Regions from separate parts of the Paenibacillus sp. FSL L8-0644 genome, predicted to be linked through region 1. Evidence: predicted binding sites of a transcription regulator. Region 1 holds the regulator's gene; each other region holds the start of a gene.
The links. Region 1 encodes LexA, which represses DNA repair genes until DNA is damaged. Its sites were predicted from a motif close to CGAACATATGTTCG; they were not measured.
Positions count from the first base shown of each region.

Region 1 (5,668 bases):
TCCAAATTGTCCGGGGAGCTGCAAGAGAACTTTACCTTAACAGATGATCAAAAGGCCGCTGTTCTCAAAACATTTGAACCCGAAATCAAGGATTTAGCCGCACGTCGCGGATATAAAATATGGGACGTTATCACTCTATCTGAAGCAACGCCGAATTTGGACGATCTGCTGGCCAAGTTTGAGCAAATTCACACCCATACCGAGGATGAAATCCGTGCCATTGTCGCTGGTAAAGGCATCTTTATCATTAAAGGACCTGAAGAGATCGGCTATTTTAACGTAGAGCTTTCACCGGGGGACGTTATCTCCGTACCCGAAAATATACCTCACTTTTTCACTTTAATGGAGAATCAAAAGATCGTGGCAGTCCGCTTGTTCATTGAAGAAAATGGCTGGATTGCGGAACCGTTCGAAGATCCAACCTTCATTAAAGCATAATTACGAATTTATCCTTGTGTAAATAAAAAACTCCCTCTGCTCTGTGACAATCGAGCGAAGGGAGTTTTCTTAATACTCGTTTCCAAAGACTGTGGATTTCTTACTTTAACGATTGAATAATTCCGTCCAATTCAGACAGATGCTTGATTTGGAACTTCGGCTTGATCTCTGTGGTATTGGTTTTGGCGTTTCGGTTCACCCACACCGAGTGAACACCTGCTGCCAACGCTCCTTGAATATCAGTCGTCAGCTTATCTCCTACCATTAAAGCATGTTCAGGCTCAATACCAAGAAGCCCCAACGCATGCTGGAATATAGACGGATCAGGCTTGCCTCGACCAAATGAACCTGAAATGACCACATGATCAAAGAAAGGAGCTAATTGAGGAACTCCATCCAGTTTCTCCTGTTGTAAATCAGGGGAACCGTTTGTCAATAATAATAGCTTGTATTGTCCCTTCAATTGTTCTAGAATTTCAAACGTTTCTTCATATACATGGGGACGTGCGCGTCTTTCCGAAGCAAATTGGGTAGCCAGCTTTTCCGCCAACTTCTCATTATCTATCCCTAGTTGCTGGAGTCCTCTGCGCCATGATTCCTTTCGATAAACAGGGGCCAACTGTTCCAATTGACGGAATTCAGGTTGCTCACCTGCTGTAAAATTCGCCCACAATCCTTCAAACGGATTAATGCCGATCATTTGAGTAAAACTAAAAGTTTCATAGGATTCATACAAAGCGCGTGCTTCTTTACGTACGGCTTCCTCCAAAGCTTTTGGATCAACACCTGCTTCACGGGAGCCTGTTTGACACGCTGCATCAAATGCCTCTTCTACACTACGTTCATCCCACAAAAGGGTATCATCAAGATCAAACATTACCGCCTGAATCGTCATCTGAATTATCCACTCTCTTTCCACAGTATATGTACGCCTATTTGCTTGATTAAGCATTTGAATCGTTATGTGTGCCCATATTAAGCAAGCGGCCGCAGCATGTTATATGAAATAACATCATACGGCCTTTGTTACAGAGTACAGGCTAAATCAGTTATTTCTTGTCAACCTGTATCTGATTGGATAGCGCAAACTTCTCAAGTCGCTCTGCAATGGCATCCGTGTCATAGCGACCTAATGATTTTGTGAAAATAAAATTACCACCCTTACCTTTTCTTTCAACGGTTACGTAACCCTTTTCAATCTTGATGGCTTTCATGTCCCCAGCGGTCATTGGACGTTCCCTACCACCTTTCAGCATATAGAGAGTATCCTTTCCCACTTTCAGATAAGGACGACGGATAAAAAAGATAACAGCCAGCATCAAGTACAGGCCGAATACAAGCCAATCCATCCCTTGCATACCGGTCTTAGTCAAAAAGTAACTCATAAGCATGTACAATACAGAAAGACCAGCCAGCATAATTGGCACAGTAATGTTACGTCCACGGAAAATATCCATTGCAGAACCTGCGCCGCTAATGGTTTGAATACCTTGCTTTTTGCGCGATTTATTTAAATGCGCTGTGTTTTTGCGTACTTTTCTTTCAAATGATCGGGCCATCTCTCAATTCCTTCCCAGATATATTACATTAAAACAATTGCCTCAAAGCTGATCTATATAGATACCATGAGAGGTACCTAAAACAAAAGGCAAATTGCAGGCTTGGGCGCTTTAACAACATTAATGCTTCAGCCCGTCATTTCCCTTCGATGTATCATCGTCCACAAATTCAATCGTTTCTAGCTGCTGCCGAAAATTACGGCGAATGTTACCTAAATAAATTTCCCGAAGGTTGGCACGTTCTGTGGTTTCCTCTTCTGTTAATCCCTCGGATTTTGCTTTGCGCGCTAATTCATTAATGCGCTGTACCAAGCTGTCTATATTCAAATTGTGTCCCCTCCATAAAAGCAAAGATATAATACACTTTGACATGTAGAAAAGAGCTTGTCAAGGCTCCCGCATTACGCTCCCTGACAAGCTCTAATAGTCTATAGATCATAAGTCAGGAAGCTTGAGTACCTGACCTGCCTGCACTCCCCGATCCTCTAAACCGTTAATCCGCACAATTCCTTCTATATATACCCGTGTATCCATTCGTTCCGGTTTATGATTCGCGGCAATCTGCCACAACGTATCCCCAGGTTGTACTGTCAGTTTAGTCACTTCTTCCTTGGAAGCTGAAGGAGCCGCGAAAACCGTAAGTACACCTGCTCCTGCAATCCAAGCAACAATCATTATAATAAGAAGCTTAAGTAAAAGAGTATGGGTAATAATCTGCATATAACGCGCCCTACCCTCTTTTCGGGTCTCCTGTAAATTTTCTATATTCATTGGAAAAATACTTTGATAGGTGCTATATTTCATCATGGTTGTGTCCTCCAAACGTTTGTTCTTATGTTTTCACAATATAACACGAACGTTTGTTTTGTTCAATAGAAAAGAGAACAAAAGTTCGCAATTATTTTTAGGGATTATTTAGAACTTATGTTTGTACGAACGGAGGTTCTATGCTATAATTTTCCCAAACGTTACTAAATGGGGTTGATACGGTATGTCTAAGATTTCGAGCCGCCAGCAGGCCATTCTTGAATTTATCCGCAATGAAGTGCGTCTAAAGGGATACCCCCCTTCTGTACGCGAAATAGGCGAGGCTGTCGGATTGGCCTCCAGTTCTACGGTTCACGGTCATTTGGATCGTTTAGAGAAAAAAGGACTCATTCGCCGCGATCCTACAAAACCACGGGCTATTGAGTTACTCGGTCAAGACGAATCGGATAACAGCAACTTGATTAATTACTCCATTAGTCGTGTCCCCGTCGTCGGCAAAGTAACCGCTGGTCTTCCTATTACGGCGACAGAAAATATTGAAGATTACTTTCCTCTTCCCCAACACTTTGTTGGTGAGGATAAAATATTCATGTTATCTGTTGTAGGCGAAAGCATGATTGAGGCTGGGATTGCTAACGGAGACTATGTAATCGTACGTCAGCAGCAGACCGCTGATAATGGCGATATTGTTGTAGCTATGACAGATGAAGACGAAGCTACAGTTAAAACCTTCTACAAAGAAAAAGATCATATCCGGCTTCAACCTGAAAATCCAGCCTTTGAACCGCTTCGTCTGACACACGTCAGTATTTTGGGCAAAGTTGTAGGACTCTTCCGGGACTTCCACTGATTTCTCGTTCTTCCTTCCCCGTTATTCTATCCCCTAATACAAAACCGGCTGCCTAGGGCAAGCCGGTTTTGTATTGTTATTATGCTTACTATGTATCTCACAACTATTCTTTCCTTTTTGCAACCTATTCCTATTGTATCTACTATAAAATCAGCCTCATCATCTCAAATAATCCCCCACTGATCTTGAACAGCTATACTGTTATGGGCAAAACTAATAGATCTTTCTTTCTTTTAGCTAAATATGGTATATTAATTACTCATAGCTCTGTAGGAGGAATTAAATGAAAAAAATAATAATTTCAGCGTTTGTTATGATATTTATCGTCGTAAGCTGTGCAGTTCCAACAATGGATCATTTGTATGCAGAAGAGAAATCACACATAACAACCTACGATCGTATTCAGTACATACAAATACCCATCCATTTCAGGTATTTAGAAAAGCAACTTGAAGCTGTAATTTCCGAAAGAAATAATTACCCAGAGGCCAGCCAAGAATATAAACAGCTCTCAGAACAACTGAATCATATTCTTGCCCAAGAGGCGTACTACGAAAAAAAACTTAACACCCTTAATAGTAAATAATTTTCATACAAACTGCATATTATCTTTATTCTACACATTAGACTCATGCCGACCTGCCTGTAAAATCTCCTGCAACGTAAAGTTGAAAAGGCGAAGACAGGTTCGCATGAGTTTTTTTGTTAACCTTTAGGGATATAGGTACTAGCTTCTTTTTGCTTCTAATAGATTTATGCTGATACATTACTATCACAATTGACATATATATATAGCAGAACTAAGCAAAGGAGATATGCAGATGATCAGAAATAGAGTTAAAACGTATAAGCATCGCATCGGGAAAAACAGATATCTGGTCGTTAAAGTCTTTCAAGCCGCAGCTGCTAAAACAGGAAGCGGAAATGCACTAGCAACCAATGCCTTGAATATCAAAATTTCCAAGCGTAAGCATAAACGCCACTAAGATTCAACCGCACCTTCATTTCTTGAAGGGAGGTGATATTATGAGCAGAAGACATTGCAGACGTGATTTAAGAAGAAGAAGATTGAACATCCGTTCCAATCAAAGAGCCACTGCGCGTGCAAGAGGTAACGCACTGGCTGTTAATTTGTTTAGCGTAAACGATAGACAACGCAGACGTTAATAATTGTTTCCATGCAAAAAGCGGGAGGAATTCTTCCTGCTTTTTTGTGTTAAATAGCACACCTAACTACTGCTATGAATCATTTAAGCAAACGGAGGGGGATCTAAAATATCACACATAGTTGAACAGTCGCTACCATTTTACACTTTTTATAAATCTAACAGATAGGAAAACGTGGTTCTCTTTTAGAATAATGTGCATAGAGAAATTAAACCAGGAGGAGACAAGCCATGATAATTAAAATGTCACTTTCAAATATGGGGGATTTTAAGAAGTCAAATGAGAATAACGGCTTTATTGTGTCCGGAAGGATTATACCTAAATACGAGAACAACAATTGGACATATATAGAAGAAAGTTTTCCCGAACCATATTTTAAACAGTATGAGGATGATGACGTCGATATCAGTTATATTAATGAACAAGGAAAATCTATTTTTTTATATTATGATGAGAACGACTGTGTTGGGAAAATTAAACTTTGTACTAATTGGAATGGCTATGCTCTAATTGAGGATATTGCCGTTGCTAAAGACTCGAGACACAAGGGAATCGGAGCAGCCTTATTGAGTAAAGCAACCGAGTGGGCTAAGCAGAATAATCTTGTTGGCCTTATGCTTGAAACACAGGATGTGAATATTTTAGCTTGTCGATTCTATGCTAAAAATAACTTTGTAATCGGCGGAGTTGATACTATGCTATATTCTAACTTTTCCACAGCCCATGAGAAAGCGATTTTTTGGTATTATAAGTTTAAGTATTCAAATTAGCCTATCCTTCTGTAATAAGGCCGAATTTAAAAACAATACCATCTTGTACGCACACTTTGCATTGCTACTTTTCCCGTATCTAGTAAAATCAAACTGATCAGCACACAAAACTCTGC
Region 1 is NZ_JBBOYN010000001.1:2,966,576-2,972,243, forward strand. It holds gene NSS94_RS13255 (1,2-dihydroxy-3-keto-5-methylthiopentene dioxygenase) at 1-438, shown strand, start outside; gene NSS94_RS13260 (HAD family hydrolase) at 539-1,333, opposite strand; gene NSS94_RS13265 (hypothetical protein) at 1,488-1,997, opposite strand; gene NSS94_RS13270 (DUF896 domain-containing protein) at 2,118-2,324, opposite strand; gene NSS94_RS13275 (LysM peptidoglycan-binding domain-containing protein) at 2,433-2,801, opposite strand; gene lexA (transcriptional repressor LexA) at 2,989-3,615, shown strand; gene NSS94_RS13285 (hypothetical protein) at 3,899-4,201, shown strand; gene NSS94_RS13290 (hypothetical protein) at 4,437-4,601, shown strand; gene NSS94_RS13295 (hypothetical protein) at 4,642-4,782, shown strand; gene NSS94_RS13300 (GNAT family N-acetyltransferase) at 5,013-5,552, shown strand.

Region 2 (5,668 bases), 470 kb from region 1:
TTTCCTATAGAGGATGATTAATGGAACGAGATAAACGACGAAAGCGAGAGAAAGTACAACCCAAAGCGACACAACGGTTAATGACGGATCGACAAAACCAGCGCTTGCGATAATGACCAGCCAAAGCGTTCGTATGGCCACAAGTATCCAATCATACCAGACCCTTTTTTTCATTATCGAGAACACGAATTACGCACACCTTCTTATATTTTTTTGCAAATCAAATTCCGAATGATTCAGACCTATCATGCAATATAACTTCCCGATCCGTCAAGCGAAAGAGGGTGGGGTAACGGCGGTTAGAACGTAGCTTAGCAAGCACGTCATATAAGACAGTTGATAGTTTGTCATGCGGTATATGTGACAAGTCCAAGTACGATGTCATCAAAAGCTAGACGGTTTTATCACTGTTCGATTTAACAATATCAGAGGTAAGGTGAGGGGGTAAAGCAGAACAACATTCAAAATAATAGGAGCGATGCGTTATGAAATCATTCACCATTCGAAAAGGAGTTGCACTTACTTTAATAGCTATATTGGCGGGTACAGTGGCCTATGGAACTGTCCACGCAGAGGGTCAGACGGCAACTTATCAAGCTATCAATAAAGCTGCCAATACCGACAATATTTTATCGTCGGAATTCGCAAAAAAACCCAAAAAAGAACTCAACGAGAAAGAAAAGAAAAGAAAGCATCGGGAAGAAGTCAAACGCGTCATGGATCAAGTAGTTACCAACAAAAGAGTTCCAAGTGTCGTGGCAGGCGGGCTACAGGATGGGGAACGCTGGTCCTACGCTACGGGTACAGCCAGTTTCGAAGTACCACGCCCGGTGGAACCGGATTTTTCATTCCGTATTGGAAGCATCACGAAGACATTCACTGCTACCGTTGTATTGCAGTTGGCTCAGGAGAAAAAATTGAACCTGGATGATTCGGTCGAAAAATGGCTGCCGGGGGTCATAAAGGGTAATGGGTATGACGGCAACAAAATTACGATTCGTCAGTTATTGAACCATACAAGCGGGCTTGCGAGCTATACTGATCTTGATTTTCGAGATATTACCTTGCCTCAAAATCCATTCCGTTACTATTCGTCCGACGAGCTTATCAGCATGGGACTAGCAAAGCCGCCTGTATATGCGCCAGGGAAGGGCTGGAACTATTCGAACATGAATACTATACTAGCCGGTCAAATTATTCAGAAGGTAACAGGAGAGACGTATGCGGAGCAGATCAGGAAACGGTTGATCGAACCGCTCGGGATGACAGGGACATTTGTAATGGAAAATAGTCACGATATTCCAGGTAAGCATGCCACAGGATATAATATGGACAGATCGGGTCATTTGTATGATTTAACAGAGATGAATCAATCATGGGCAAATGCAGCCGGAGACATAGTCTCAACAACCAAAGATTTGACCACCTTCTTCAGTGCGCTGTTGGGCGGAAAGCTTCTAAATCAAGAGATAATGGACCAGATGCTCACGACAGTAGATTCACCTATAGGTAAAGTTGGACTAGGGATTTATGAAATAAAAACAGCTGACGGGCAATCATACTGGGGGCATGCTGGCGGTACTTTCGGATTTGAATCGAGAGCCTTCGGATCTCTAGGCGGGCAGCATATTTTGGTAACGTGCATCAATTCGGTAGCTCCGGAAGTGGAGCCTGCTCACAATAAAATAATCAATAAGGAGTTTGGCCGTTAAGTTTAAAGCCGACATCGCGTCCTTTATTTGAGGGCGGATGTCGGTTTCTGCTGTGATTAACCGTCGTTTCATGCAATCAAGACACATATGTCCGCATTCAGAATAAAACGACCTCAAAATAGATAAGATGCACGAGGGGCATAACGACGGCGTATTTTATATTCGGTCGGTCAAGCTCTACTATCGACTTCTTTACCACTCCCGCCAACAGATGGTTTACCGCCAAAATCGTAAAATAGGTTAGACGCAAATTCGATATAGAGAATAAGAAGAGATATATGGATTTTTAGAAATACATAGTAGGTATAGACAACGTAATATTACTAACCTACACATTGCACCAGACTACAATTTCTATTTAAAAAAGACTTCAAGGAAAATCAAACATTAAGACTATTGTACAAAAATATCAGAATTTCGTATATGTTATTCCGCTAACGGGATACGTTAGTTCAATGGAACAGCGACAGTCTAGGACATTATCTTCTCGTACTGGTTGTCACTGTTCCAATTTCAAAGTCCGTCTAAAACTTACTTTATGGAGACTAGCGGTATGACAATTCGAAAGATGCATGGAATAATGTCGATACAATCGTATGGGACAATATAGGAGATGAATTTGAGGGAAAGAAACTTAATCATTATTCAAAAGTTGATCTAACCAGGTGAATATGCGGTGGTTAGCCAATTTTAATGCTCCAAAATTTTCATTTTATCCCTCTGATTTTGTATTTTCGTCTAGTCTATCAGACCTAGGAATATTTTTCTAGGACAAAAGTTTTGGATTCGGTATACAAAAAGCCTTGTCTAGAACGTATGTTCGGAATATAATTTCTACATAATACATCAGGAGGCTACATACATGTCGAAAAAATTAGAAGGTAACAGCTTATGGGAAAGCAGCAGGATTATCATACCAGAACACAAGGAAGCATACTTAAAACTCATGAAAGACCGTCAGCGGAGAGGCAAGCCGGAACTCGACGATCAGGAAGTCCAGTTGATCGAGCAAGCGCTTATAGAGTCCTACAACACACGTCAACCTATAACACTAGTGGTTTTTAGCCCGTTCGATGACGAAGAACTCACAGGTGTAATCACGTCTATAAATACTGCTCGCAGGGAAGTGAAACTGTTTCGTGGCGAGGATGATTTTAGTTGGATCAATTTGGAGGATATCATTTTCAGCAAGTATTTAGCAAAAATCTAAGGGTAGTAAATATTCTACTGATGTTATTCAACAAACAAGAAATGTCTCAGCTGCCTTATCTACGACAATTCAGCCGAAGTCTTTCTAGGAGCATTTGATGCTAGTGTTTTAGCTGAGCAGATCAATCCTCATATCGCAATCGAAGACTTCCTGATGACGATGCGCTACACCCGCATCAAGTTAAAGAAAGAGGCTTACAGAGTGGTACAAAACTACTACGGAGAAGCTCACTTTTACAGAAAAAGCCTGATGAGCTACAACAACATCGGGCTGGGCCAAGGTAACTTTTTCTTCGCTAACGGTCCATTTGTTGTGCAAAAAATGGACCGCTAGCGAAGAAAGAAATCAATTCAGGTTAATGAAACAATTCTATGCGCTCTTGCTTGTGTACTTGGAAAATTAACAAAAGAGGCAGCGGGATTCCTGTCTCTTTTGTTATTATTCTACGTCTGAGAAAAGCGGAGTGGACAAATAACGCTCACCTGTATCAGGTAATATGACCACGATCGTCTTGCCTTTGTTTTCTGGAAGCTTCGCAATTTGTGTTGCTGCATAAACCGCAGCCCCAGAAGAAATACCAACAAGCAGCCCTTCTGTTTTGGCAAGCAGGCGTGCAGTTTCAAATGCATCTTCGTTTTTAACTTTGAAAACCTCATCCACATATTCTTCATTAAAGTTATTTGGAATGAAACCAGCACCGAGTCCTTGTAGTTGATGTGAACCTGGAGTACCCCCAGACAGCACTGGTGAATCGAACGGTTCGACGGCTATCACTTTTACAGAAGGTTTTCGTTCCTTCAATCCCTGGCCAACGCCCGAAATAGTCCCACCTGTACCTACGCCCGCAATAAAAATATCTACACCGCCATCCGTATCATGCCAGATTTCTACAGCTGTAGTTTTGCGGTGGATTTCTGGATTGGCAGGATTGCTAAACTGCTGTGGTATGAAAGAGTTTGGTGTTTCGGCAGCCAATAGTTCAGCACGCTTGATAGCGCCTTTCATCCCCTCGGATCCCGGTGTTAACACAAGCTCAGCACCGAACGCAGTCAAAAGCTTGCGACGTTCGATACTAAACGTTTCAGGAAGTGTAATTATAAGTTTATATCCAAGAGCCGCAGCTGCAAATGCAAGTCCGATTCCAGTATTTCCACTTGTTGGTTCGATAATAACGGAGTCTTTATTGATTAAGCCTTTCTCCTCAGCGTCTTTAATCATAGCATATCCAATGCGGTCCTTAACGCTACCAGCCGGATTGAAATATTCCAACTTAGCTACCACGTTTGCCTCAATATTTTGGATTTGGCTGTAGTTCAACAGTGCTAGCAAAGGAGTATTTCCAATTAATTCAGTCAACTTTTGGTGAATTTTAGTCAAAATTATCCCTCCAAACAATTAATTCATATCTACTTACTATGACATAGATATTATCACGAATTTTTCTTCATAACCATGTTCTGTTAATTCATAGTGAGGAGCGGGAACGGATGGAACAGTTTAAACCTAAGGTACTACTCATAAAAAAGTAGTCCAAGCTTATTCAGAACCTGAGAGTCATTAAGAATGTATACAGTGTATCCTTTTACCCGCTAACCTAGTGGTCGGCGGATAACGAATTTGTATTTAGTAGAAGGCAAAAAGAGCAGTAAGGAATTAATCCTTCTGCCTCACCGTTAACATACGGGGAGGCGTTTTTGTTTTGGCAAGCTTACGGTGTATCAATTCGCGCCATCAAGTTGCTCTTGCGAGAGCTTACGACTAAATGCCTACAATACGAAGTAATTTATGTTCTTAATAAGGATATCGATACATCATCTAAAAGAATTGTGGCAAAGGTATCCTCTGCTGTAACACGGAACACTAAATCTCTGGAAACAGTTCTTGAATTTCCCGAGATTGAGAAAGTGCGGGAGGATATGACAGGGGCTACGCCTTTTCCACTTTTCTTTGGTTTCATTTGAATTAACCCTCTTTCTGTAGACATATTTGCTACACTAGTAGTTTATGAAATTTGAATAAGAGTGTTCATAGAGAAGAGAATACAAAAAAGACCGTCTATTGACGGCCTTTTCTATGTTTCGACTCGAAATATATCGTGGAGGCTATCTATGCTATAAAAAGGATAAAATTAAGTAGATCTATGCAAAAAAATAGAAATTATAGGAATACAAGAAAAACGAAATAGCTAAAAACGAAAGAATCAGCGTCGCGGTGTATACCTTTCTTAACAATGTAGCCTCCGAAACGTTACATTTTCTTACAGCAAGATAGGCAGCCGGTACAAAGGCAAGCCCAAGTACCCAGAAAAGGATAATATTGAAATTGAAATTGGACATAGGCTGATAGGGGTCGCCTATCAATTGTATGCTTGAAGCAATGAGATTGACGATCACAAGCAGACCCAGCAAGGGTATTACGGTTACACTGTCAGGCAAGGGAAGCCGTGAAGCACTCTTCTGCTTTCTTGCGTCCTTGAGCTTCCGCAGCCATCCAATAATACCGAAAATAGACCCAAGCGCAAACCAAATACTGCATCCCCCGACCAGAATATAACTGAAGATGGATGTTTGCAGGAAGGATATCGGCAATTGGTCATCGATCACTCCATATGACAACTGCGTCACTTTACCATCGGCATTGGTTAAGAAAAAAAGACGGCTGATGTTTAGGCCCGCGTGATCATAAGGAGTGCTCCCGGGAGTCACGCGTTCAAAAAAATAGGGTTTGGTTTCTACATAATCAACAT
Region 2 is NZ_JBBOYN010000001.1:3,434,305-3,439,972, reverse strand. It holds gene NSS94_RS15550 (response regulator) at 1-186, opposite strand, end outside; gene NSS94_RS15545 (serine hydrolase domain-containing protein) at 486-1,712, shown strand; gene NSS94_RS15540 (YolD-like family protein) at 2,575-2,922, shown strand; gene NSS94_RS15535 (hypothetical protein) at 3,076-3,255, shown strand; gene cysK (cysteine synthase A) at 3,361-4,299, opposite strand; gene NSS94_RS15525 (hypothetical protein) at 4,617-4,883, shown strand; gene NSS94_RS15520 (serine hydrolase domain-containing protein) at 5,061-5,668, opposite strand, start outside.
Region 2: the regulator LexA is predicted to act here: its motif matches at 2,522-2,535, upstream of NSS94_RS15540 (YolD-like family protein).

Region 3 (5,668 bases), 670 kb from region 1:
CTTATTGGGTGAGCAACAACCATTCAACTCCAAAAACAGCAGAAAACACAACACCGATTACTACACCAAGTACAACACCAAGTACAACACCAAGTACAACACCAAGTACAACACCGAGTACAACACCAAACACGTCTACTCCTGATACCACTACGACACAGCCGAACAATGGTCAAACGACGGCTCCAAATGGTGCTGGTGGGCAGACTCCTGGTGCGGGGCAAACCGGGCAAACTCAGCCAAATGGTACGGGGAATACGGATGCTACTACTCCAAATACTGGACAACAGCCGGATACGACTACTCCACAACAAGGTGTAACTGTGGCACAGGACGGCAAGCAAGGCAAGACGACGATTTTTAAAGTTTCCAGTGCAACGGGAGCCACAGCCAAGGTTGATATTAAAGCTACGGGTGAAAGCTGGCTTGAAGTGTACAAGGGAGAAAATTCCCGTGGAGAAAAGCTGAGTTATGGTATGACTAAAAGTGGAGATGCCATGTCTTTCGATATTGGTCCAGAAGGTTTATATATCAAATCAGGGCGGTCTTCTGCCACAGATATTTCCGTAGCAGGTCAACCGATAACAGATAATAAATCGACTACTCGTGTACTGATACAGCAAGGAGAAGCCTCTTCGACCGGAACGAGTGCAGGGGTGACGGGTTTACCTGCAGATTCTACGACAGGTAGCAGTACGGATTCAGCACAAAGTGGTACAGATTCTACAACTACTAATGGTGAATAAACGCCTTGGTGCGAGGAAATACTAATGACTGTAATTCCTGGAAAGGCAGTCATTTCATTTTCCGCAAAGTGAGGTGTATACGTTATGACCGTCAGCTGGATTGTGACTGGGCTCGGTATAATTGTCAGTTTACTGGGCTATTATCTGACACCGAATGCATGGGGCTATGGCATACTGGGCTTTGGTCTTGCTCACATTGTGCTTGGACTTTTGGATATGTTCCGAACTCCAACACGAAGCCATAATTAGATATTTTGACCCTAAATGAAATAAAGGCGTTTTTGTCAGGAAAACTGGCAAGAACGCCTTTTTAGTCAACCGATTATTGGATTTTTGTAAATGACTAGCCTATAATTAGATATTGAACTTTGTTGTGGAAAGGAAAGTGAAACGATGGCTTCAGAAAATTCATTTGATATCGTCTCCAAAATGGATATGCAGGAGTTAACAAATGCGGTTCATCAGACGGAGCGTGAAATTGAAACACGATTTGATTTCAAGGATAGCAAAAGTAGCCTCAAGCTTGAGAAAGAAGCTCTTACGATTGCATCGGAAGACGAATACAAGCTGAATGCGGTGATTGATATTTTGCAGTCTAAAATGGCTAAACGAGGTCTGTCCCTCAAAAATGTGGAGTATGGCAAATTGGAACCCGCTTCTCTAGGTTCAGTGCGTCAGCGTCTTTCGCTGAAGCAGGGAATTGATCAGGATAATGCCAAGAAAATTAACATTCTTATTCGGGACTCCAAGCTAAAAGTTAAAAGTCAGATTCAAGGTGATCAAATCCGGGTGACCGGGAAAAACAGGGATGATTTACAGGCGATCATTCAATTGCTACGTAAAGCTGATTTGCCATTGGAGCTTCAATTTACAAACATGAAATAAAGACGTTTTCCCTCATATATTTTGCAGGAAAAACGTTGCTTGATGTGCGGCAGGTTATTTTGACATGCGTTTTGCGCCATATTATACTTGTAACGAAAATGCAGACAATTCAGGTGTATAGCGCTCGCCGAAAGCGATTTACATAGGGTTGAATTTAATCCGAAAACTGCCATTTGTAATCAAGTACGATAATCAGGGGAGAGTGTGTTGTGAATTTACCCAACAGAATTACAATAACGCGGATTTGCCTTATCCCGGTGATGATGCTGGCTTTGCTGGTGGACTTTGATTTTTATCCGCCACCGATTGAGATCGGAGCTTTCAAGCTGCCGTATAATCAGCTGATTGCGGCTATCATTTTCCTTGTAGCAGCCAGCACGGACGGTCTTGACGGGTATTTGGCACGTAAAAATAATATGGTCACCAATTTGGGCAAGCTGTTGGACCCCCTTGCTGATAAGCTTTTGGTAACCGCCATTTTGGTTTCCTTGGTAGAAATGGGGAAAATTGATTCGTGGATTGTTGTTGTGATTGTTAGCCGTGAGTTTGCGGTTACGGGGCTGCGTCAGATTGCCTTGCTGGATGGGTCTGTGGTTGCTGCAAGCAATTGGGGCAAATTAAAGACGATCATTCAGATTGTTGCTATAGTAGCGCTGCTCATTAATAATTTCCCGTTTGTTTTTCTTGGTATACCGTTTGATTTAATAGCGATATGGGCAGCGGTGTTGATCACCATTTATTCGGGTATTGATTATTTCGTGAAAAATATCCATTTGCTGAGCTCCTCCAAGGTTTAACAGTATAAATTTTATGGAAACAGCAATAGGGACTAAACTTATTGCTGTTTCTTTATATAATTCCCATCATATTCGCAGTACAGGAGGAAGAATTGATGAAAGCTGAAATAATTGCGGTAGGAACAGAGTTATTGCTCGGACAAATAGTGAATACAAATGCTCAATATTTGTCACAAGAGTTGGCTACAATTGGAATCGATGTATATTTTCAGACTGTGGTTGGCGATAACATAGATCGGCTTCAGGAAGCCATAAGAATTGCTCAGAAGCGTGCGGATATTATTTTATTTTCTGGCGGTCTGGGACCGACCCAGGATGATTTGACGAAAGATGCGATAGCGTCTGTATTGGGGCGAAAATTGCACATAGATCGTCTTGCAATGGACAAGCTAGATCAATTTTTTCGTAACCGTGGGGTAGAAATGACCGAAAATAACCGCCGGCAGGCGCTTTCTATTGAAGGTGCTACTCCGCTTGAAAATGAGACAGGGCTAGCTGTGGGCGACGCAATTGCACAGGATGGTAAATTTTATGTAGTTTTGCCTGGACCTCCTAAGGAACTCAAACCGATGTTTGCAAACCAGGCCAAACCTTGGTTGCTTCAGCAGGCATTGAGCGGTGAGGAAATGCCAATTTATTCAAAAATGCTAAAATTTGCAGGGATTGGTGAGTCAGCTCTTGAAACCCGTTTGTTAGATCTGATCCAATCCCAGACAGACCCCACGATTGCTCCTTATGCCAAGGAAGGGGAAGTCACGATCCGTATATCCACCAAGGCGGCCAGCGAAAGTGAAGCATTGATTAAGCTGACGGCTACGGAAGTAGAAATTCAGCAGCGTCTTTCGGAATTTATGTATGCAAGCGAAGATGTTACGCTGGAGAAGGTTATCGTAGATCTAATGGCCAATCGCGGACTCACTGTGAGTGCGGCAGAAAGCTGTACAGGTGGACTGCTGATGGAACACCTCACTTCTATACCTGGCAGTGCTACTATGTTTCAAGGTGGCATCGTGTGCTATTCCAATGAAATGAAGATGAAATTACTCAACGTGCCTTGTGATTATTTAGAGGGGGATCAAGCGCCAGGTGCAGTGAGTAAGGAAGTGGCCCTTGTGCTTGCAGAGCAGGCGAGAATGATCATGGACAGCGATTTTGGACTTTCAGTTACTGGTGTAGCCGGACCTGGGTATTCCGAACGTAAGCCAGTCGGTCTAGTGTATATTGGCATTGCTGAACGCGACAAGGAAACGGAAGTACATGAACTGAGACTGAGTGGTAACCGCGAAACAATCCGACTGCGATCAGTCAAAGCGATTCTGTACAGATTGTGGCGCAGGCTGGTAGAGAACGAGAAACTCTCTTAATCATCTATGTACAGTGTGGGTCGTAGAGTTGTTTTAGATAGATATTCATGATATAATCACCTTATCGGAAGAACCGTTGCAAAGCCTTTTGCCAGCGGTTCTTTTTTTGTTTTAAGAGACAGGTGTAATTACAGAAGAGAGCTGTGTGAATAAAAAAACGAATGTATGTTCGAAAAAATGCTTGGCAAGCGTGTCAAAACAAGGTATTATTAAAGTACAAACAATGAAGGATGTGAGTTTATTGTCAGATCGTCGTGCTGCGCTGGATATGGCGCTCCGTCAAATAGAAAAGCAATTTGGTAAAGGTTCCATTATGAAGTTGGGTGAGTCTACCCACATGCAAGTGGAAACGATCCCCAGTGGTTCGATTGCTTTGGATATTGCGTTAGGAACGGGCGGCTTTCCAAGAGGCCGGGTTATTGAAATATACGGACCGGAATCATCCGGTAAAACGACAGTAGCTCTTCACGCTATCGCAGAGGTGCAAAAAACAGGCGGACAAGCCGCCTTTATCGACGCCGAGCATGCGCTTGATCCGTCGTATGCAAGCAAGCTGGGTGTCAATATTGATGAGTTGTTACTATCGCAACCAGATACAGGAGAGCAGGCGCTTGAGATTGCCGAAGCCCTTGTACGTAGTGGAGCAGTAGACATTGTAGTTGTTGACTCCGTAGCGGCACTTGTGCCGAAGGCAGAGATTGAAGGCGAAATGGGAGATTCCCATGTCGGTCTTCAAGCACGTCTGATGTCGCAGGCATTGCGTAAGCTGTCTGGAGCCATTAACAAATCGAAAACTATTGCTATTTTTATTAACCAGCTACGTGAAAAAGTAGGTGTTATGTTCGGTAACCCTGAAACAACACCAGGTGGACGTGCCTTGAAGTTTTACTCTACGGTACGTTTGGATGTTCGTCGTATTGAAAGTTTGAAAATGGGTAACGACATTGTGGGTAACCGCACACGTATTAAAGTCGTGAAGAATAAAGTTGCCCCTCCATTCCGTCAGGCTGAAGTGGACATTATGTACGGTGAGGGCATTTCCAAAGAAGGTAGCTTGATCGATATCGGTACGGAGCATGACATTGTCGACAAGAGTGGAGCTTGGTATTCCTACGAAGGTGAGCGCCTTGGTCAGGGACGTGAGAATGCGAAGCAATTTTTGAAGGAAAATCCGAACATTGCTAGTACGATCGAGCAAAAAATTCGGGTGGCAAGCAATTTGATTACGACGGTTGCTCCGCCTACAGAAGAAGAGTTGGCACAGCAAGCCAAGGAAGAACAGGAATTGTTGGAGCTTGAATAAAGCTTGGTGAATCCTGATTTGTGAACTGGAGCCAGGGTTATGGCACAATCCGGTTGAATAGCATGATTCTGATGCCCTGCACAGTTGTGCAGGGCATTTTTGCATCAATTAAAGCTGCTTTGTCAGCGGAATCTAACTTTTGCGTAGCAGTTGTCCAAAGACTGCTTTCGTGAATTTCAAAGTGAGGGAAACATATTGCAGTTGGACGATGAAGATGAATATTCTGCGGAAGCAAATAAGCAACAAGAGATTTCTCTTTTTCCGGATCATGAGGAATTGATGATTACTAGGGTAGAGCAGGGACAGGGACGCAAACGTGGACGCTATATCATTCATTTTGGCCCGTATTCATTGTCTGTATTAGAAGATGTAATGATCAAGTACAATATGTTCAAAGGAACGTCATTCGTCAAAAAAGAACTGGAAGATATTGTTCTGGCAGATGAAAAGCAACAGGCCTATGTACTCGCGCTTCGATATTTGGGGCGAAAGCCTCGCACACGTCAGGAAATTGCCCAGCGTTTGGTGCAAAAAGAACTGGATCAGTCTGTTATTGACGAAGTAATGGTCCGA
Region 3 is NZ_JBBOYN010000001.1:2,301,163-2,306,830, forward strand. It holds gene NSS94_RS10580 (helix-turn-helix domain-containing protein) at 1-746, shown strand, start outside; gene NSS94_RS10585 (hypothetical protein) at 831-995, shown strand; gene NSS94_RS10590 (YajQ family cyclic di-GMP-binding protein) at 1,140-1,631, shown strand; gene pgsA (CDP-diacylglycerol--glycerol-3-phosphate 3-phosphatidyltransferase) at 1,841-2,428, shown strand; gene NSS94_RS10600 (competence/damage-inducible protein A) at 2,524-3,792, shown strand; gene recA (recombinase RecA) at 4,034-5,095, shown strand; gene NSS94_RS10610 (regulatory protein RecX) at 5,291-5,668, shown strand, end outside.
Region 3: the regulator LexA is predicted to act here: its motif matches at 3,951-3,964, upstream of recA (recombinase RecA).